2 regions of the Bradyrhizobium sp. WSM4874 genome follow, and region 1 is predicted to be linked to the other one. Evidence: riboswitches for the same ligand, from Rfam matches in the RefSeq annotation. Region 1 holds a riboswitch; the other holds the start of a gene.
The links. A riboswitch is a leader RNA that binds a small molecule or an ion and turns the genes downstream of it on or off. The one in region 1 is predicted to bind S-adenosylmethionine.
Positions count from the first base shown of each region.

Region 2: linked by a shared signal. The riboswitch ahead of metX (homoserine O-acetyltransferase MetX) and the one ahead of AC0L3P_RS28125 (O-succinylhomoserine sulfhydrylase) in region 1 are both predicted to bind S-adenosylmethionine.

Region 1 is NZ_JBVVPR010000034.1:12-10,998, reverse strand. Features, by position in the region: gene AC0L3P_RS28185 (helix-turn-helix domain-containing protein) at 1-403, opposite strand, end outside; gene AC0L3P_RS28180 (alpha/beta fold hydrolase) at 594-1,586, shown strand; tRNA gene AC0L3P_RS28175 (tRNA-Gly) at 1,591-1,664, opposite strand; gene AC0L3P_RS28170 (methylated-DNA--[protein]-cysteine S-methyltransferase) at 1,838-2,416, shown strand; gene AC0L3P_RS28165 (helix-turn-helix transcriptional regulator) at 2,426-3,265, shown strand; gene AC0L3P_RS28160 (VOC family protein) at 3,322-3,681, shown strand; gene AC0L3P_RS28155 (SRPBCC family protein) at 3,873-4,274, shown strand; gene AC0L3P_RS28150 (hypothetical protein) at 4,375-4,875, shown strand; gene AC0L3P_RS28145 (MATE family efflux transporter) at 4,872-6,317, opposite strand; gene AC0L3P_RS28140 (hypothetical protein) at 6,481-7,533, opposite strand; gene AC0L3P_RS28135 (PAS domain S-box protein) at 7,657-8,067, opposite strand; gene AC0L3P_RS28130 (2'-deoxycytidine 5'-triphosphate deaminase) at 8,246-9,382, opposite strand; SAM riboswitch at 9,463-9,542, shown strand; gene AC0L3P_RS28125 (O-succinylhomoserine sulfhydrylase) at 9,612-10,808, shown strand.
Region 2 is NZ_JBVVPR010000030.1:76,727-87,713, forward strand. Features, by position in the region: gene AC0L3P_RS26775 (cell division protein FtsX) at 1-52, shown strand, start outside; gene AC0L3P_RS26780 (YdcF family protein) at 126-830, shown strand; gene AC0L3P_RS26785 (lysophospholipid acyltransferase family protein) at 853-1,626, shown strand; gene AC0L3P_RS26790 (gamma-glutamylcyclotransferase) at 1,623-2,234, opposite strand; gene AC0L3P_RS26795 (DUF2125 domain-containing protein) at 2,345-3,529, shown strand; gene AC0L3P_RS26800 (prephenate/arogenate dehydrogenase family protein) at 3,638-4,573, opposite strand; gene hisC (histidinol-phosphate transaminase) at 4,570-5,664, opposite strand; gene AC0L3P_RS26810 (chorismate mutase) at 5,697-6,545, opposite strand; SAM riboswitch at 6,748-6,827, shown strand; gene metX (homoserine O-acetyltransferase MetX) at 6,918-8,120, shown strand; gene metW (methionine biosynthesis protein MetW) at 8,136-8,798, shown strand; gene AC0L3P_RS26825 (alpha/beta fold hydrolase) at 8,823-9,686, opposite strand; gene AC0L3P_RS26830 (TIGR02594 family protein) at 9,887-10,708, shown strand; gene AC0L3P_RS26835 (MOSC domain-containing protein) at 10,829-10,987, opposite strand, start outside.

The DNA.
Region 1 (10,987 bases):
GCTGGGTGAAGGCGTTGCGCCCCCAGGGGCTGTACGGCACCCGCGCGCCGGCCGGCAGGTCGACGACGATGATCTCGATGCCGCTCGCCGCGTCCGTCGGCGAGGCGTGGCGGCGGCGATAGCCGCTGTCGGGATCGCGCCAGTGCGGCTGGTCGGCGAGCCGCACCAGCCGCTCCGGCGGCTTTTCGGCCAGCGCGACGACATCGCTGAGCGACACGTCGAGCGCGGCGCAAAGTTTTCCCAGCAGCGCAGCCGTCGCACTGCTCTGCGCCCGCTCCACTCGCCCGATCATGGCCCGGCTGACGCCGGACCGCGTGGCAAGCTCATTCAGCGTCATGCCGGCCTGCGTCCGCAGCGTCTTCAAGCGACGACCGATCGCGCGATCGAGCTTTTGCTGGTCCATTTTCTTTGCAGATCCTGGTCTCTGATCCGAACATTGCCCGACACGAGGACCGCACCCCATCAGGGCCGCGAGAAGCTTAAGCTGGGCGATGCGTGTGTGCCGGAAGCGAAGGGCTAATATATTAGAAATTTTGCGGAGCCTTTAGGGCCGACTAGGATAGACCCAACGACGATGACCGGGAGGCGGCGACATGGGCGAACCGACGCAGCGGACGATCAAGGCCAACGGCATCAGCCTCAACGTCGCCGAGCAGGGCAAGGGGCCGATGGTGCTGCTCTGCCACGGCTTTCCGGAAGGTTGGTACTCCTGGCGTCACCAACTCGAGGCGCTGGCGGCGGCCGGTTTCCACGCTGTCGCCCCTGACATGCGCGGCTACGGCAAGAGCGATCGGCCCGAAGCGATCGACCAGTACACGATCCTCCACATGGTCGGCGACCTCGTCGGCGTGCTCGACGCTTTCGGGGCGAAGGACGCCGTCATCGTCGGGCACGACTGGGGCGCGACGATCGCCTGGCACACGGCGCGCCTGCGGCCCGATCGCTTCCGCGCCGCCGCCATTCTCAGCGTGCCCTATCGACCGCGCGGTCCGGTGCCGCCGACGAGTGTGATGCCGCAGACGGCGGATGCGCAGTTCTATCAACTGTATTTCCAGGAGCCGGGTGTCGCCGAAGCAGAATTCGAAAGGGATCCGCGCGCAACGCTCGGCGCGATGCTCTATGGCGGTTCCGGCGAGGGCGCGGCGGTGATCCGCGCCAATGCCGGGCGTCAAGGGCGGACCGCCGGTGTCGGCATGGTCTCTCGCAAGGACGGCTTGCTACCGAAAATGCAGGTGCCGCTGCCGCCGTGGCTGAGCAGCGCGGATCTCGACTATTACGGTGCCGAATTTGCCCGTAGCGGGTTTCGCGGACCGCTCAACTACTATCGCAACATCGATCGCAACTGGGAGCTGATGGGCGCCTTCGAGGGCGTGAAGGTGGTCGTGCCCTCGCTCTTCATCGCCGGCGACCACGACATGGTCATGGCCTTCCCTGGCGCCGCCGAGCACGTTGCCAACATGAAGCAATGGGTGCCGCAACTGCGCGAGATCAAGATGCTGCCTGGGTGCGGACACTGGACGCAGCAGGAACGGCCGGCGGAGGTGAACGCGGCGATCGTGGAATTTCTGCGGAGCCTGCCGAACTAAAGGATGGAGCGGGCGAAGGGAATCGAACCCTCGTATGCAGCTTGGGAAGCTGCCGTTCTACCATTGAACTACGCCCGCGGATGCGCAGCCTGCGCCCGCTCTGATTAGCCGAGACGGCGCATCTCGCCAAGCGCTTTGGCGCAGCCCGCCCGACCCTTCTTAAGTTTCCGGTAAGATTTTGGGTGCGCGCCGGATTGTGGCGGTGTTATGATCGCCTGTCTGGGGAGACGTGCACTGAGTGGGGCGTGTGCATGGTGGGGCGTGGCTACGCGATATTCGACACGACCATAGGGCGTTGCGGCATCATCTGGAGCAGCACCGGCATCGTCGCCGTGCAATTGCCGGAGGCGCGGGAGATTGATACCCGCCGCCGGATTTTCCAGGTCCATCCCGAGGCGCGCGAACAGCGGCCGTCCGCGAATGCCGCGTTTGCGATCGAGGGCATCGTGGGCTTGCTGCAAGGCAGCGATGCTGATTTTTCCGAGGTCAGCCTGGACGCAAGCGGGGTGCCCGGCTTCAACCGGCGGGTCTATGAAGCGGCCTGCGCCATCCCGCGCGGGGAGACGCGCACTTATCACGAGATCGCCAAGACGCTGGGCGCCTCCGGCGCCGCGCATTCGGTGGCCCAGGCGATCGCGAAAAATCCCTACATGCTGATCGTGCCCTGCCACCGGGTGCTGGAGGCCGGCAATTACACCGACCGGCTTTCGCCCTATGGCGGGGTGATCTCCAAGCGGCGGCTGCTGTCGCTGGAGGGCGCCCATCCGATCGCCAGCAAGACGCTGTTCGACGTGCTGCTGCCCGTTGCCCCACCGAGACCCTCCACCTAGATAGGTGGCATGGATGCAACAACGCTGCTGACCACCCCCTCGATGACCGTCTCCGAGTTTCGCTGCGACGCGGGACCGGACGACAGCCCGTTTGCGGAATGCCGCACCGGCCATTCCATCGCCTATGTCCGCGCGGGCAGCTTTGGCTGTCATTGCCGCGCCGGGTTCTTCGATCTGGTGGCGGGCTCGATGCTGGTCGGCGCGCCAGGCGAGGAATACACCTGCACGCATGAGCATGTCGCCGGCGACGTCTGCTTGTCCTTTTTTCTCAGCGACGATCTGGTCGACGCGCTCGGCGGCCGGCGCGACGTCTGGCAGGTCGGCGCGACGCCGCCGCTGCCCGAGCTGATGGTGCTGGGCGAACTCGCCCAGACGGCGGCAGATGGCAACAGCGACCTCGGTCTCGACGAGGTCGGGCAGATCCTCGCCAGCCGTTTCGTCGATGTCGTCTCGGGCAAGGCGCGCAAGCCGACGAGGCCGACCGCGCGCGACCGCCGCCGCGCCGTGGAAGCCGCGCTATGGATCGACGCCAATTCGCATGCCGAGGTCGACCTCGAACAGGCCGCGCGGCAGGCAGGCCTCAGCCCCTTCCACTTCCTGCGGCTGTTCTCCGCCGTGCTCGGCGTCACCCCGCATCAATATCTGGTGCGCTCGCGGCTGCGGCACGCGGCGCGGCTGCTTACCGACGATGGCATTGCAGTCACCGACATCGCCTATGACGTCGGGTTCGGCGATCTCTCCAACTTCGTCCGCACCTTCCACCGCGCCGCCGGCGTGTCGCCGACCAAGTTCCGTCAGGCGTCGAAGGGCGAGCGCAAGATTCTCCAAGAACAGCTTGCCCTCAACTGACTAGGTTCGTCTCCGGCGCGCGCCGATTGCGGCGCGCTTTGGCAATGGAGACGACCATGTACGACCATATCGGATTGCGCGTAGCCGACCTCGACGCCGCCACGCGCTTCTACACCGCGGTGCTTGCGCCGCTCGGTTATGTCCTGTGCTCGAGCGGTGACGGTTATGCCGGCTTCGGGCCGAAGGGCGAACCCGGGCTATGGCTGCACCTGAACAAGGGACGCAAGGCCGATGGCGCCCATATCGCCTTTCGCGCCGGGGATCATGGTTCGGTCAAGGCATTCCACAGCGAGGGCTTGAAGAGCGGCGGCCGCGACAATGGCGGCGCCGGCCCGCGCAAGGATTACAGCCCGACTTACTATGCGGCGTTTTTGATCGATCCCGACGGCAACAATGTCGAGGCGGTCTGCACGTGAGTACGGCAGCCCTCACCACACACATTGTCATGCCCCGGCTTGACCGGGGCATCCAGTACGCCGCAGCTTCTCGATTTCATCACAGCGGCCACTGGAATACTGGATCGCCCGATCAAGTCGGGCGATGACAGCTGAGATGACGGCGCTATCGCTCGCTTCTCTACATCAATGGACTCAACCAGGATTCAACAATGGCCTCCATCCACAACGACATTCCCCTGAACGCCCCGGCGCGCGACGTCTGGGATGCGGTGCGTGATTTCGGCGCGCTGCATCAGCGGCTGACGCCGGGCTTCGTCACGGCCTGCACGCTCGACGGCGACGCGCGCATCGTCACCTTCGCCAACGGATCGGTGGCGCGCGAGGTGCTGGTCGATTGCGACGATGCGCGGCAGCGGCTGGTCTACGCGATCAACAACGAGCGGCTGAAGCATTACAGCGCCTCGGTGCAGGTGATCTCCGAGGGTGAGGCGAGATGCCGCCTGGTCTGGATCATCGACATGCTGCCGAATGAGCTCGCGCCCTATGTGCAGGGACAGACCAAGGACGCCGTCGCCGCGATGCACCGAGCGTTCCCGGCAGCTGCTGCGTGATCTTTCTCACAGAGCCCAGCCCTCGTCCGCAATAACCATGGCGGCGTGCGCCCGGTTGGCTCCGCTCTCCCGGCGGCGCCACGCACGCGAGGAGCAGGCCATGAGAGGTGCGGACAAGGTGATCTGCCAGGCAGCCGCCGTGCTGCTGATGTTTTCGATTTCGAGCGCGCCGGCAAAGGCGCAGTTTCTTGGCGGCGGAGGTGCCGGCGGCGAGGACATGATGACCCAGATGGCCCCGATGCTGGAGATGATGAAGGCCAAGATGGGCAAGCGCCGCTTCGGCATGATGATGCAGACCATGGGCCCGATGATGAGCCGCATGATGGAGAATGGCGGCGGCGGAATTGGTGGCATGATGGGCGGCGGAATTGGCGGCCTCGGCGGCGCCAATCTCGGCGGCGGTTTCGGCGCGCCCAATTACGGCGGCTACGCGCCGATGGGCGCAGGCGGCACCATGCCGACCGGAATCGGCGGCATGGGCGGCGGCGACATCATGGGCATGCTTGGTGGCGCCGGCGGCGGCGACATGATGGCGATGATTCCGCAATTGATGCGGCTCACCAACGTCGGTGGCGGCCATCGCCGCCACGGGCACCGCTAGTCAGCAGCGGCCGACAGAGCCGGCCTGATCGCAGGTTTGGTTTGGCGCGGTCCCCAGCGTGTCAACACCACGCTGGAGGACGAGAGCAGGCCGAGCACGACCATCGAGCTCGCCGCCAGCCAGAAAAAGTTTTGCGCGGTGGCATCATGCGTCGACAGCCACCAGCCGACCGCCGCGATGTAGATCAGCCGCGCGGTCTGCGCCAGCACCGGCCCGATCACCTTCGCAGCACCCTGCGACGAGAAATACATCGTCGAGGCGAGGCCGATGAAGGCGTAGAACGGCGCCACCGTCGACAGATATTGATGGCTGGTCGCGCGCACGGTCGCGCTGTCGGTGAAGATGTTGACCCAGAGATCGGGGAAGATCGCAACCAGGCACGCCGGTGCACCGACGGCGACGAAGGCGCTTGCCGCCGCGATCCAGGCGATGCGCCGGGCGCGGGCGATGCGGCCGGCGCCGACCGCCATGCCGATCATCGGCACCGAGGCGATGCCGAACGAGAACGCGATCGAGGTCAGCAGGAATTCCAGCCGCGCACCGATGCCGTAGCCGGCGAGGATCGCGGTGCCGAATTTCGCAAGCATGTGGGTGAAGATAGAGATCGTCAGCACCGATTGCAGCGGCGAGAAGCAGGCGATGGCGCCCACTTTGAGGATGTCGAAAAACATCGCCCATTGGATGCGAAGTCCGCGCAGCTTCGGCGTCACGCGGGCGCGGCCGGAGAACAGGTACCAGCCCATCACGCCGATATTCATGCAATAGGCAATCAGCGCGCCGGCGGCGACGCCGCGCATGCCGAATTGCGGCACCGGACCGAGCCCGAGACCGAGTGTGCCGCCGAGCACGATCTGCCAGGCCGCAGAATTGAGGATCAACAGCGACGGCAGCTTCATGTTGCCGGTGCCGCGCAGGACGCCGGCCATGGTGTTGAGCAGCCAGGGCAGCACGGCGCCGCCGAAAAACACCTGGGTGTAGGCAATCGCATGCGTCAGCACCTCGCCGCGGCCGCCGAGCATCTCAAGCACCTTGGGTCCGAAGATCAGCATGCCCAGCATGAAGACGAGGCCGAAGCTGATGCCGATCAGCAGCGCGTGCGCGGCGAGCGTCCCGGCACGCTCGCGATCGCCGGCGCCGAGCGCGCGCGCGATCGCGGAGGCCACCGCGCCGCCCATCGCACCGCCCGACATGGTCATGGTCAGGATCACTGTCGGAAACACCAGCGCCATCGCGGCCAGCGCTTCCACACCAAGACGTCCGATATAAGAGGTCTCCGCAATCACTGTGCAGGTACCGGCGGAGAGCGCGACAACGTTGGGCCACGCCAGTCCGAGCAACGTGCGCAGGATCGGCCCGTCCGTCAGCGCGCTCCTCAGGGGGCGCGGGGGCGGCGGCAGCGGACGCTCTTGTTCATCGACCGGGATTTCGGCGATGTCTGACATGTCCTCTCCGGGCGAAGCGCCATTTGCGGCGCAGCAATGCTTAGGTGTGCCAATGAAATGGTTCGCGCGCAGGGCGCAACGAGAGGCTTGTTAGCACGACGCGCAGCGATTTCTCCTGCGCCAGGTGCAGGCGTGCCCTGCGGCAGCGCATTTCGTGGAGGAATTAACCGATGCGCCAGAGCAATGGCGGACGGCCGCCCGGTGTCGGGGACAGGTGCACGCCGATGTGCCGCCCGCAGCCGGCCGCAAGCCCCTCGAACAACCCCGCCAGCACCTTGGCGCAAGCTGGGTGGTGATCGGCGACGCCGTCCATCAACTTCCAACTCTGCTGACGGATTTCAAACGTGCCTTCGGATTGCGTCGTCTCAGCCGCATCGTCCTGCGCGACCAACAGCGCGTTGAGGAACGTCGCGAATTCGCTCGCACCGCCGCGGCCCGTCGACAGCGCCGCAGCGACCTCATCGAAATATTGCATCCCGATCAGCTTTCCGGTGAGGTGCAGGAGATAGCCCGCATCCTCCGGACCGAACAGCTGCACCATCACGGGCGCGGCGGTGCGCACATATTCCATGGCGTAGTTGCGATAGGCTTTTTCCAGTCGCGGTCTCGGCCAGCTTGCGACCGGCAACGCCGGAGCCGCGGCGGCATTGAACAGCGGCGCTTCGAGATGCCGCGCGAACACGAGGCGCTGGTCGAGTTCGAGCGGCTGGTCGTATTGGTGATAGTAGCCTTCGAGCCCGTCCTGGCCGTCGACGCTCTGCTTGGTGCAGACGAACCCCAATCTGATATCGCCGAGCGCCACACCGTTGTTGGCGTGCCAGCCGCGGAGCATCGCGCGCGAGACTTCGCCCGGCACGCCGCAGATGGCGGTGCCCTTCCAGATCCAGCGCGGCGGTGGATAGCGGATCCAGGCTTTGCGGTCGCTCTCATGCATGTATTCGACGTGCACGCCGCCGATCCAGTTCGAGAGGTAGTGATATTGCGCGGCCGCCACGGCGGGCGGCAGATGGCTCAGCCCGAGCTTCTCCAGCCCCGGCAGGAAGCGCTCCTGCTGCTGGCGGCGAAACACGCGAAAGACGAACTCGGCGGCATCCGCCGTGCCGCGACGCGTCACCACGGTGAGGATCAGACCGGTGAAATAGGCGTGATAGAGATCGGCAACGGCTCGCCAGCGTTTCCATTGAGCTTCCTGCGCGGGGTCTGATGCGGCGGCCATGTTCGCTCCCGATCGTTGTTTTGATCGAGTGTGTCACTGCATCCGGTGATGGACAAGCTGAGCCGCACGCAGGGCGCCCTGCACACCGGCTCGCCAATTCCGCATCACGAATTTTGCACAGGCTTAAATTTGCGTGGCTTTGGCGGCACGCTCGCGCTCGACGCGCTCGGTCACGTCACGGGCCATCGCCACCGATCCCTGCACCACTCCAGCGGCGTCCCGCACCAGCGCGAAGGTCATCTCGATGTAGAGCTTGCGTCCGTCCTTGTGCAGCGCGCGGGTCAGTGTCGGCTTGCCCGCAAGCTTCATCGTGCCGCTGGCAAGCGCGGCCTCGAAGCCTTTCCAGTGCGCGGCGCGCAGATGTTCGGGAATGATCAGGTCGAGATTCTGGCCCAGCGCTTCGTCCGCGGAGAAGCCGAACAGTGCGGACGATGCGCGATTCCAGCGCATGATCGTGCCGGAGCGATCCGAATAGATCAGCGCGTCTGCGACGTCGTCGAGGATTTTTGCGTCGAGTTCGGATTGAGCAATCATCTCGCCACCTCGGACATAGCCCGCATTTCGTTTCTTATCCTGACACAGATTCGGTGTCATCGCCCGACTTGATCGGGCGATCCAGTATTCCAGAGGCAAATGTTTCGAGCCGATAGGCTGCGGCGTACTGGATGCCCCCGGTCAAGCCGGGGCATGACAGCGGAGGGTGAGGCTATCCCTACACCCGGAAATGCTTGCTCAGCTTCAGACCCTGGGCCTGGTAGTTTGAGCCGATGCGCTGGCCGTACATGGCGTCGGGACGGGCCAGCATCTTCTCGTAGACGAGGCGGCCGACGATCTGGCCGTGCTCGAGGATGAACGGCACTTCGCGCGAGCGGACTTCGAGCACGGCGCGCGAGCCCAGCCCGCCGGCACCGGCATAGCCGAAGCCGGGATCGAAGAATCCGGCATAATGCACGCGGAACTCGCCGACCAGCGGATCGAACGGCACCATCTCCGCGGCGTAATCGGGCGGCACCTGCACCGCCTCTTTCGACGCCAGGATATAGAACTCGCCGGGATCGAGGATCAGGCTGCCGTCGGGACGGGCCGAGATCGGCTCCCAGAACTCGTCGACGGAATAGCCGGCGCGACGATCGACGTCGATGACGCCGGTGTGGCGCTTGGCGCGGTAGCCGACGAAGCCCCCGCTCTTCTCGCCGGAAAGGTCAACAGAGACGGCGACGCCGCCGGTGAGATCGGCATCGTCGATATCGACGAGACGCTCGGTCGCGTGCAGCGCCTCGAGGTCGTCGATGTTGAGGATGGCGTCGCCGGTGCGGAAGCGCACCTGCGACAGGCGCGAGCCTTCGCTGACCAGCACCGGGAACGTCTTCGGGCTGATCTCGGCATAGAGCGGGCCGTGATAGCCGGCACCGATCATGTCGAAGCGGCGGGTGCCGTCGGCGATCACGCGGGTGAAGACGTCGAGCCGGCCAGTCGAGCTCTTCGGGTTGGCGGCCGCAACGATCTCAGGCGGCAGCGCGAGGCTTTCGAGCAGCGGCACGATGTAGACGCAGTTGGTCTCCAGCACTGCGCCGTCGGCGAGGCTGAACTCGTGCAGCTTCAACCCGTCGATGCGCTCGGCGACGGTGGCGCCGGGACCGGGCAGGAAGCTGGCGCGAACGCGATAGGCGATATCGCCGAGGCGAAGGTCGAGGCTCGCCGGCTGGATCTGGCTCTCGACGAAGTCGTAAGCGGGCAGGATGAGACCGCCCTCCGCCATCGCCGCGATCATGCGGTCGGGCAGGATACCATTGGCGTCGGCGGCAACCGTGAACGTCAACCCGGAGTCCTCATCAGGGATCAAACACATCCCGACATGCGGGAAATATGAGCGTTTTACGGCTATCCGATGGACGTCTTGACGGAAAGGGCATTGCGGAATATGAGCATGACTTATCCCGTGGTGATTTGAGCCGGCCGGCTTGCAGCCACGTTAAATAAGTCGCTAAACAGGCCGGGGACCTCTGTGATCCCGGCCCGTGGAAATATTCCAGGCCGGTTTTTTTGTGACCATTTCGATGGTCACTTCAGGAGGTCCTATGTCGAAGTCCCCGGCGCCCACTGCGTCCTACCGTCCCGAAACCCGCCTGGTCCATTCCGGCACCCTGCGCTCGCAATATGGCGAGACCTCGGAGTCGCTGTTCCTGACCCAGGGCTACGTCTACAACAGCGCCGAGGAGTGCGAGGCGCGGTTCAAGGGCGAGGACCCCGGCTTCATCTATTCACGTTACTCCAATCCGACCATCGCGATGTTCGAGCGCCGCATGATCGAGCTCGAAGGCGCCGAAGCGGCCCGCTCGGCCGCGACCGGCATGGCCGCGGTAACGACCGCGATCCTGGCACCGCTCAAGGCCGGCGATCACGTCGTGGCCTCGCGCGCACTGTTCGGCTCGTGTCTCTACGTCGTGCAGGATTTGCTGCCGCGCTACGGCATCGAGACCACGCTGGTGGACGGCCTCGATCTCGACCAGTGGCAGCGCGCCATGAAGCCGAACACCAAGACGTTCTTCCTGGAGAGCCCGACCAATCCGACACTCGACGTGCTCGACATTCCCGGCATTGCCGAGATCGCGCACAGCGGCGGCGCGCGGCTCGTCGTCGACAACGTGTTCGCCACCCCGATCTGGCAGAGCCCGCTCGCGCTCGGCGCCGACGTCGTGGTCTATTCCGCGACCAAGCACATCGACGGCCAGGGCCGCTGTCTCGGCGGCATCATCCTGTCCTCGGAAGCGTTCATCGCCGAGCACATCCACAATTTCATGCGCCAGACCGGCCCGTCGATCTCTCCGTTCAACGCCTGGGTCCTGCTCAAGGGCCTGGAGACGCTCGCCGTGCGCGTGCGCGCGCAGACCGAGACGGCGGCGCGCATCGCGGACGTGCTGGCGAGCCATCCGAAGATTTCGCGGCTGGTGTTTCCCGGCCGCGCCGATCATCCGCAGGCCGCATTGGTGAAGAAGCAGATGCGCGGCGGCTCGACGCTGGTCGGCCTCGAGGTCAAGGGCGGCAAGCAGGCGGCGTTCCGCGTGCTCAACGAGCTCAAGCTTGCCAAGATCTCGAACAATCTCGGCGACGCCAAGAGCCTCGTCACGCATCCGGCAACGACGACGCATCAGCGCCTGAAGCCGGAGGATCGCGCCGCGCTCGGCATCAGCGAGGGTTTCATCCGCTTCTCGGCGGGGCTGGAGCACGCGGACGATCTGATCGAGGATCTGACCGCGGCGCTGGAGAAGGCGTGAATTATTGTCGTCCCGGCGAAGGCCGGGACCCATAACCACAGGAAGCAGTTTGGCGAAGACCCAGAGTTAAGGGGCGCGGTACGAACACCGCGCACCATTGATGGATCACGCCGTATGGGTCCCGGCCTTCGCCGGGACGACAAGTCACATCGGCCGATAGGTCCGGACGTCCCCGGGCA
Region 2 (10,987 bases), on a different contig from region 1:
CGCAGTCGCCTCGCGCCAGACGTTGTTCGCGACGCTGAATGATGTCGATTGAGGCCGACAGACCGGACTCCACTTCGCCTCAAAACGTCCTAAAATCGCCTCTGGGAAGGGATCACCGACATCGCATGACCGCGCCGACCGACGATCGATCGCCGAAACTGCCGCGCGGCTGGCTGCGCGCGGCCGTGATGTCGACGATTGCGCTCGCCTTCGTCGGCGCGGCGGCGGGCTTCATTGCGTTTCTGTCGCAATTGCGCGGTGCCGAGATCGCGCCGGACCGCAGGGCGGACGGCATCGTGGTGCTGACCGGCGGCTCATCGCGGGTGTCGGATGCGATGGAGCTGCTCGCTGCCGGCTACGGCAGGAGGCTCCTGATCTCCGGCGTGCACCCGACCTCGACGGCGAGCGACATCTCGCGGACGTTGCCGGAGAACCAGTCCTTCATGCGTTGCTGCGTCGATCTCGACCGCACCGCGGTCTCGACCCGCGGCAATGCCGCGGAAGCGCGGCGCTGGGCCGCGGGGCGCGGCTTCAAATCGCTGATCGTGGTGACCTCGAACTATCACATGCCGCGCGCGCTGGTGGAATTCTCGCATGCGATGCCGGAGACGACACTGATCCCGTTCGTGGTGGTCGGCGACAAATGGCGCGAGGAGCCGTGGTGGACCTCGGCGTCCACCTTGCGGCTGCTGCTGTCGGAATATGTCAAGTACATCGCGGCCGAGCTCAGGGTGCGGCTGGAGGATTTCGGGATTGACCTTTCGCCCGAGATGTCGGAGCAGCCTCCCGGGCTTCAACCGAAGCGGCCCGCCACCGCACAGGCCAATTGATCGGCAATTGATCGGATCATCGATGTTCTTGATTTTCCTGCGATCGCTCGTGTTCAACGTGCTGTTCTACACCGTGCTGGTGTGCCTCGCGATCGTGGCGCTGCCGACCTTCGCATTGCCGCCGCGCGCCATGCTCACGGTCGCGCAATGGTGGGCAAAGGCGACGCTGTTTCTGATGCGGGCGGTCTGCAACATCAAGGTGGAATTCCGCGGCCTCGAAAAGATTCCGACGGGGCCATTGGTCGTCGTGGCGAAGCACCAGTCGTTCTGGGAGACGTTCGTCCTGCCGGGTTTTTTCGACCGTCCGATTTTCATCCTCAAGCGTCAGCTCATGCAGATCCCGGTGTTCGGTCAGTTCCTGGTCAAGACCGGGATGATCGCGATCGACCGCAACGCCGGCGTCAAGGCGCTGCTGGACATGACGCGGCGGGCCCGTGAGGCGGTGCGCAGCGGCGGGCAGCTCGTGATCTTTCCCGAAGGCACGCGCCGTGCCCCGGGCGCGCCACCGGACTACAAGAGCGGCTTCGCGCAGATCTACTCGTCCTGCGGCGCGCAGTGCCTGCCGATCGCGCTCAATTCCGGCCTGTTCTGGCCGCGCCGCACCTTCATGCGCTATCCCGGCACGCTGGTGGTGGAATTCCTCGATCCGCTGCCGCCAGGCTTGCCCAAGGACGAGTTTCTCTCCCGTGTGCAAACGGCGATCGAAGACGCGACCGGCCGCCTCGTCGAAGCGGGCCGCAGGGAGCAGGAGCAGCTGATCGGCTCGGCGCCGAGCTATGCGCCGTCCGAGAGCTAGCGGTTTTCCCGATCGTCCACTGGGGCCGGCGCGTGCTGAGAATGCGCATCACCATGCAGCATCGTGGCGAGCTGATGCAGCGGCGCATCGCGAAAACCTTCGGCCTCGATCGCCTTCACCGTCGCGGTCACGTAGTCGCGGTTGGCGCCGGACTGGCCGTGGCCCTGGAGCACGTGGCGATGCTGGTCGGCGAGCGACAGCCGGCCCGCATATTGCACATGGCCGCGGTCGACGACATAGGCGAGCGCGGAGACGCGCTGCCGCGCGTCGTTCTCCAGCCACACCGAGCGCATGACTTCGCGATAGACCGACGTCACCTGCTCGCGCGCGCGCAAATAGGCGACGACGTCGGCGCGGTTCTTTTCGGCGACGCGGAAGGCGATGCCGCGGCAGGCGCCGCCGCGGTCGAGGCCGAGCACCAGACCCGGCTTCTCCGGCGTGCCACGATGCACGAAGGAATAGACACAGAGCGCGCGATGCTCGCCGACCAGCCGCGCCGGGACGCGCTCCTCGAATTCGAAGCCCGGCCGCCACATCAGCGAGCCGTAGCCGAACACCCAGAGGTCGCCCTTGGCAGTGGTGACGGAGGGGAGGGTGATTTCCGACATTTCGGGCACGGCTACCAGAACCGCGCCCCCAAACGAAGCGAATTCTCCGCCTTTCGGAGCAAGCCAAGCTCGCTTACATTTGACAAAATCAGGGGTCAAAGGGTCGCCGCATGTCCGATATGACCGTTGCCGCAGGCCGGCGCTCCCGTTGGGGCCTTTTCATCGCCCCTGTCATCCTCCTGATCCTCGCGGTGGCGTGGAGCGGCTTCTGGTTCTATGCGGCGTCGCAGGCCGAAATCGCCGCCGACGCCTGGCGCGCGCAGGAGGCCAAATCCGGCCGTATCTATGATTGCGCCAAGCGCTCGATCGCGGGCTTCCCCTTCCGCTTCGAGGTCCAGTGTTCCGGCGCCAGCGTCGCCCTGGTGTCGCAGAACGCCAGCAAGACGCCGTTCACGGCGAAGCTCGACAACATCCTGGTCCTCGCCCAGGTCTACGATCCCAAGCGCGTCATCGCCGAATTCACCGCACCCGCGACGCTCACTGACGGCGTCACGCAAAACACCTTCGTCGTGAACTGGAGCAAGGGCCGCAGCAGCGTGGTCGGCTTGCCCGCCGTGCCGGAGCGCGCCTCCATCGTGTTCGAGGAGCCCACCGTCAATCGTGTTGACGGCAGCGTGCAGGTGCCGCTCGCGCGCGCGAAACAGGTCGAGCTGCATGGACGCCTTGCGGATGGATCGCCGTCCGATCATCCCGTGATCGAGACCGTGCTCCAGATCGCGCAGGGCAGCATCCAGGGCGTACATCCGCTGCTCGCCGAGCCGTTCGAGGCCGACACGCGGGCGAAGATCACCGGACTGTCCGACCTCACGCCAAAGCCGTGGCCGCAGCGCTTCCGCGAGATCCAGGCCGCCGGCGGCCATATCGAGATCGTGCAGTCCCGCATCCAGCAGGGCGAGATGATTGCTGTCGCGGCCGGCACGCTCGGGCTCTCGGCTAACGGCCGTCTCGACGGCGAGTTGCAGATGACGGTGACGGGGCTCGAGCGCGTGATCCCCGCGCTCGGCATCGAGAAGATGCTGGAGGAGGGAGTGCCGCAGGCAACCCTCGATCGCGTCGCGCCCGGCGTGAAGTCGCAGGACCTCAACAATCTGTTCGGCGCGCTCGACCGCGCCGTTCCCGGCCTCAGCAAGGTCATCAAGCAGAACGCCAATGCCGGCGTTGCCGCCGGCATCAATTCGATCGGAACCGAGAGCACGCTGGAAGGCAAGAAGGCCCGCAGCTTCCCGCTGAAGTTCGTCGACGGCAATGTGCTGCTCGGCCCGGTCAAGGTCGGCCAGATCCCGCCGCTGTATTGATTGCTCCGTCATTGCGAGCGAAGCGAAGCAATCCAGACTTTCTCTTCGGAGACAGTCTGGATTGCTTCGTCGCTGCGCTCCTCGCAATGACGGAGGTGAGAGGGGTGGCTACGGCTTCTTCAGCGCCGCATGCGGCCGGCCGAAGTCGGGCGCGGCAGAGTCCTGGCCGATTTCGACGATGCCGCGGCGGATGGCGCGGGTGCGGGTGAAGTGGTCGAACAGCGCCTCGCCGTCGCCGCGGCGGATTGCGCGGGTGAGCTTTGCCAGATCCTCGGTAAAGGTGCCGAGCATCTCCAGCACGGCTTCCTTGTTGGCGAGGAAGACGTCGCGCCACATCGTCGGATCGGAGGCGGCGATGCGCGTGAAATCGCGAAAGCCGCCGGCGGAGAATTTGATGACTTCCGATTCCGTCACCTGCGCCAGCTCGTCGGCGGTGCCGACGATGGTGTAGGCGATCAGATGCGGCAGATGGCTGGTGATCGCGAGCACGAGATCATGATGATCCGGCGTCATGATCTCGACCTTGGCGCCCATCGCAGCCCAGAACGCGCGCAGGCGGTCGGTAGCAGCCGCATCGACGCCCTCCGGCGGGGTGAGGATGCACCAGCGGTTGATGAAGAGCTCGGCGAAGCCTGAATCGGGGCCCGAATGCTCGGTGCCCGCGACGGGATGCGCCGGCACGAAATGGATGCCGTTCGGCAGATGCGGCGCCATATCCCTGACGATGGCGCCCTTGACCGAGCCTACGTCGGAGATGATCGCACCGGGCTTGAGGTGCGCGGCGATCTCCTGCGCCACCGGCCCGCAGGCGCCGACGGGAATGCAGAGAATGACGAGATCGGCGTCCTTCACGGCTTCCGCATTGGTCGCCACGACCTGATCGACGATGCCGAGCACCATCACGCGTGCGCGCGTCTTCTCCGAGCGCGCGGTGGTGACGATCTCGCCAGCCAGGCCCTGGAGCTTCGCAGCGCGCGCGATCGAGCCGCCGATCAGGCCGAAGCCGATCAGCGCGACGCGCTGGAAGTGCGCGGTCGCGCTCATCGTCCGGCCATGAAGTCGCGCAGGCCCTCGACGACGAGGCGGTTGGCCTCCTCGGTGCCGATGGTCATGCGCAGCGAATGCGGCAGGCCGTAGTTCTTCAAGCCGCGCAGCACCAGCCCGCGCCTGGTGAGGAAGGCGTCGGCTGCGTCCGAGGTCTTGCCCTCGGTCGGGAAGTGGATCAGCACGAAATTGGCGACGCTCGGCGTCACCTTCAGCCCGAGCTTGCCGATCTCCTCGGCGAGCCAGTTGCGCCAGGTTTCGGTGAACTGTTTCGACATGGCCTGGTGCGCGGTATCCTCGATCGCGGCAACGGCAGCGTACATCGCCGGCGTCGACACGTTGAAGGGACCGCGGATGCGGTTGACCGCGTCGATGATGTGCTCGGGGCCGAACATCCAGCCGATGCGCAGCGCCGCGAGACCATGGATCTTGGAGAAGGTGTGGGTCACGACCGTGTTCTCGGTCGTCGCCACCAGCTCGATCCCCATCTCGTAATCGTTACGCGAGACGTAGTCGCAATAGGCTGCGTCCAGCACCAGCAGCACGTGCGAGGGCAGGCCGGCGCGCAGGCGCTTGACCTCATCGAACGGCACATAGGTGCCGGTCGGATTGTTGGGATTGGCGAGCCAGACCAGCTTTGTCTTCGGCGTCACCGCCTTGAGGATGGCGTCGACATCGCAGGTGAGGTTCTTCTCGGCCGCGACGACATTCTTCGCGCCGACCGCCATGGTTGCGATCGGGTAGACCAGGAAGCCGTGCGTGGTCGAGATCGCCTCGTCGCCGTGGCTGAGATAGGTGTGGGCGAGCAGATTGAGGATCTCGTCCGAGCCGGCGCCGCAGATGATGCGGTTGGGATCGAGCCCGAAGGTGCGCCCGATCGCTTCGCGCAGCACGCGCGAGGTTCCTTCCGGATAGTCTTCCAGATGATCCGCAACGTGCTTGAACGCCTCGATCGCCTTCGGCGAGGGCCCGAACGGCGTCTCGTTGGCCGAGAGCTTGAACACCTTGCGGCCGGGCTCTGCCACCGGAGTCTTGCCGGGCGTGTAGGGCGCAATATCGAGAATGCCGGGATTCGGCACAGGGCGGGACATCTTCAACTCCGGAATGGCAGGCGGTTCGCGACTTACGATTTCGACCCGGTCGGGGGCACCGTATAGCGCGTTGCGTGGCTGCCGACGAGGGCCGTGGAGCGCACCGAGGCCCCCGCCTCGATCAGGGCAGCCTTGATTTTGTCGAGGCTGCTCGTCGCGGTGACCGAGACCAGCAGCGCGGCGCCGTCGAAGGCGGTATCGGGCACGGCCACGATCTCGGCGAGCGGCGACAGGGCGCGCGCGACCTCGGCGTTCCACCCCGACACGCGCACGCTGAAGGTCTCGACCTCCGTCACAAGCGCGCTGTCGGCGACGCGCGAGACCGCGAACACGGGCAACGCCGCCGGATGGTCGGCGCGCTCGACGAACGGCAGCCGCGCGATGATCTTTGGCGCACCTTCTGCCTCGAGCTCCAGCCACCATGGTGTGCGGCTGGAGGTCGCCGAGACCAGCGCGAGGTCGCCCTTGGATTTCGCGACGGCCTCGACCGCCGCTTGCGCGCTGAAATGCGCGACGTAAGGCACGGTGAATCCGAAATGGAAGCGCACGGAATCGCGCATCGCCGGCTCGCTCGCAGAGATGTCGGCATGGACCGAGAACGGCGCCTGGACATAGGTGAAGGTCGCGATGATGACGCGCCAGATGCTCTCGACGGTGTCGAGCGGCAGGATGCCGCGATGACGCTGCACGAGGTCGCGCATCATGGCGGCCTCACGCGCAGGCCGAAACGCCGAGCCGACCTCCTGGGTCTGCTTCACCTGGATCAGGCGGTCGATGATGTCGCCGCGCTGCATCAACAGGCGATGCATGCCCTCGTCGATCGCGTCGATCTCCTTGCGCAATTCCTGGAGCGATGGTGGCGCGGGCGGACGTTGGGACATGTCTGACAGGGTTGTTGAGAGGCGTTCCAATGCGGATCAGGCGAGCCGTCACCGCTGTGATGAATGCCTGATTAGGCAGTCGGGGCTGCGAAAGCAAAGAGAAATGCAAAGGCAAATCGGGGCCGTTCCGCCCGCGTCTCGACAGGTGAATTTGGTCGATCCGGGCCGCGACTTGACGAAAACCGTCCAAGACGGTAGTTTTTACCCGTTCCGTGGTCATTTGAGCCGGCCGGCTTGCAGCCACGTTAAAAAACTCGCTAAACAGGCCGGGGACCCTTTCGATCCCGGCCGAACCTATCGTTCAGGCCGGGTTTTTCATGGCCTGATGTCAATGCGGTCACCACGACGATCGCAAACGAGGTCGATGGTCAGATGGTTGGCGTCCAGTCAATTCCGAGTCCCGCGATCACCGCCGACGAGCGGTCGCACGAGGTGGATCATCCGAGCTCGCAGGTCGCGCAGTTCGGCACGGAGCAGCCGCTGCGGCTGGATTGCGGTGTCGATCTCAGCCCGTTCCAGATCGCCTACCAGACTTACGGCGAACTGAATGCCGATCGCTCCAACGCGATCCTGATCTGCCATGCGCTGACCGGCGACCAGCACGTCGCCAATGTGCACCCTGTCACCGGCAAGCCCGGCTGGTGGGAGACCCTGGTCGGCCCCGGTCGACCGCTCGATCCCCGCGAGTATTTTATCATCTGCTCCAACGTGATCGGCGGCTGCATGGGCTCGACCGGTCCGGCATCGATCAATCCCGCGACCGGCAAGGTTTGGGGTCTCGATTTCCCCGTCATCACCATCCCCGACATGGTGCGCGCGCAGGCGATGCTGATCGATCGGCTCGGCATCGACACGCTGTTCGCGGTCGTCGGCGGCTCGATGGGCGGCATGCAAGTGCTGCAATGGACTGCGGCGTATCCGAGCCGCGTGTTCTCCGCGCTGGCGATCGCCTGCTCGACACGACATTCGGCGCAGAACATCGCGTTCCACGAGCTTGGCCGTCAGGCGGTGATGGCCGATCCCGACTGGCACCATGGCGGCTATGCCGACCACGGTATTCATCCGCATCGCGGGCTCGCTGTCGCGCGGATGGCGGCGCACATCACCTATCTCTCGGACGCCGCGCTGCATCGAAAATTCGGACGGCGCATGCAGGACCGCGAGCTGCCGACCTTCTCGTTCGACGCCGACTTCCAGGTCGAGTCCTATCTGCGCTACCAGGGCTCGTCCTTCGTCGAGCGCTTCGACGCGAACTCCTATCTCTATCTGACCCGCGCGATGGACTATTTCGACATTGCCGGCGACCATGGCGGCGTGCTGGCGAAGGCGTTCGCGGGAATCCAGACCCGCTTCTGCGTGGTCTCCTTCACCAGCGACTGGCTGTTCCCGACCTCGGAATCGCGCGCGCTGGTGCACGCGCTGAATGCGTCGAGTGCGCGGGTGTCGTTCGCCGAGATCGAGACCGATCGCGGTCACGACGCGTTCCTGCTCGACGTGCCCGAGTTCTTCGACATCGCCCGTGCCTTCCTGCAGTCGGCAGGCAAGGCGCGCGGGCTTGCCGCCAAGAATGCTTAACAAGGACGGCTAGCCATGTCTGTACAGGAAACGTTGCCGCTGGGCGGCGTTGCGACCGGGCAGCCCGGTGATTTTCGCGCGGACCATGTGCTGGTGGCCGAGATGGTCAAGCCGGGCTCGAAGGTGCTCGACGTCGGCTGCGGCGAGGGCGACCTGCTCCAACTGCTGGAAACCCGCGGCGTCGACGGCCGCGGCATCGAGCTGTCGCGCGAGGGCGTCAACCGCTGCGTCGCCAAGGGTCTTGCGGTGGTGCAGGGCGATGCCGACACCGACCTGGTGAATTATCCGGATGACGCCTTCGACTACGTGATCCTGTCGCAGACGTTGCAGGCGACGCGGCAGCCGAAAGTGGTGCTGGAGAATTTGCTGCGCATCGGCCGCCGCGCCATCGTGTCGTTCCCGAATTTCGGCTTCTGGAAGATGCGGCTCCAGCTCCTGATCGGCGGCCACATGCCGCGCACGGAGAATCTGCCGGCAAGCTGGTATGACACCGCCAACATCCATTTCTGTACCATCAAGGACTTCGTCGAACTCTGCGACGCGATCGACGTCAAGATGGAACGTGCCGAGGCGCTCGACCTCTACGGCCGCCCGCTGCGGCTGCGGATGCCCTGGTGGGTGTGGAATCTGTTCGGCGAGCAGGGCGTGTTTCTGCTGACGCGGGGCGGCAGGAAGTAGTTTTTCGTCATTGCGAGCGTAGCGCTAATGCGCCGCCAGCGATCTCGGATCGCGTACCGGCCATCGTCCCGCTTCCACCAGCGTGACGAACCGTTCCACCGTTTCGTTGAACAGGGCGGGCTCTTCGAGATTGAGCACGTGGCCGGACTTCGGAAACATGGCGAGCCCCGCCGCAGGCAGATGCTTCTTCAGGAACAGGCTTGCGCCCACGCACGGATCGTCCTCGTCGCCGCAGATGATGAGTGCCGGCGTCGTGACGCCTCTGATCGCGTCCGTCATCGTAAAGATCGAGGGACGGCCGGCCTGGAAGCCGCGCATCGTCCGCGCCGATCCCTTGGCGTCGTGCCGCGCCAGGGCGGCGTAGAAATCGGCGTGACCGCGCGGGTCCTTCACCAGGAAGGGAATCCGGCTCGGCGCCTCGCGCGTGACTTTTGCGACTTCGGCTGAGCCGAGCGCTTCGAACTGCTCCGCGTTGGCGCGGCACTGCTGGCGCCATGCGTCTAGGTTCTCGATCTCCGAGCCCGAGCCGACTCCGGCGAGCGTCATCGACAGCGCGCGTTGGGGCGCGTTGAGCCCGATCTGGAGCGACGAATAGGCGCCCATCGAGAGGCCGACGAAGTGCGCGCGATTGATCTTCAGATGATCGAGCACCGCGAGCGCATCGGTGTAGAAATGTGTGTAGCCGTAGACCTCGCCGTCAGGCACGTCCGATGGCGTGTAGCCGCGCGCGGAATAGGTGATGCAGCGATGGCCGCGCGAAAAGTAGCGCATCTGCGGCTCCCAATTGGTGTAGTCGGCCGCGAATTCGTGCAGAAAAATGATCGGCGTGCCCGCGCCTGCTTCTTCGAAATAGAGACGATAATTGTCTTTCGTGAGGGCGTGAGGCATCCGGTTTTCTCCCTGAGGTGGCTGCGGCATTGGAATGCCGTCCTGCAGTCAGCGCATACGATCCTAGCACTTGTTAATCATCGTCCAAAATCTTCGCGACCGCGTCTTGTTCTCGCCACATCGGGATACTGATACAGCCCGCGGATGTCGGCCACCGCACGGGCCGACGGGGAAGTGGGGGTGTCAACGAAGGATGAAGAATGTTCGAGTTGTTTGCGTCTCGCCTGTCGCGCTGTGTCGTCGCGCTGGCTGTTTTCTTCGCGGCGATCGCCGCACTCGCCTCTCCGGCGTCAGCACGACCTCATCGTCATAGCGCAGAGCGGCACGCTTACGCGCATCACGCCAGCAGACATCATCATTACCGATATCATGCACGCAGCTCGCGCTTCGAGCGCGGCGCGGCGCAATTGCAGGCGAGCGGCTTCGGCAATACCTTCGCCAGCTATGACCCGAACGCCAATAGCGGCGGCATCGCCATGAGCGGCAGCGGTGGAATGGCCACGAGCGGCAGCGGTGCAATGGCTATGAGCGGCAACGCTGGAATGGTTACCAGCGGCGGGATGACCACGCGCGCCAGCCGTCGAATCGCCACGAGGCGTGGCGGTGGCCTGGCCACTGACGCGAATGTCGGCGGCATGGCCAATAGCGCGACGAGCAGCGGCGGCTTTGGCGGCGGGTCGGGCCTCGTGTCCGAGGCGCGCCGCTATGTCGGTGGCAATCCGACCGGCCGCGGCAGCCTGTGGTGCGCGCGCTTCATGAACATGGTGCTTGAGAAAACCGGCCACCGTGGCACCGGCTCCGACATGGCGAACTCGTTCGCGCATTACGGCACGCGCGTCTCCGGTCCGCAGGTCGGCGCCATCGCGGTCATGTCGCGCGGCGGCCGGGGCGGTCATGTCGGCATCATCACCGGCGTCGACGCGCAGGGCAATCCGATCATGATCTCCGGCAATAACGGCAACCGCGTTCGCGAAGCACCGGTCTCGCGCGGCCGGATCTATGCCTATGTGATGCCGAACTGAGGTTTCTCCCCGTCATTGCGAGGAGCGAAGCGACGAGGCAATCCAGACCGTCTCAGCAGATAGATATCTGGATTGCTTCGCTGCGCTCGCAATGACGGAGTACGTGGAGCCGGCGCCGCGTCACACCAGCTTCGGCTGTTCCAACGCAACCGCGTCGCCCACGCCGATGTCGCCGTCGGCGATCACCTCGGCATAGATGCCGCAGTCCATGTGGCCGAGATTGCTCGAGAGCGTAGCCGGGATTTCGAGATCGCGCCTCGCGGTATCAGGGTCGACATT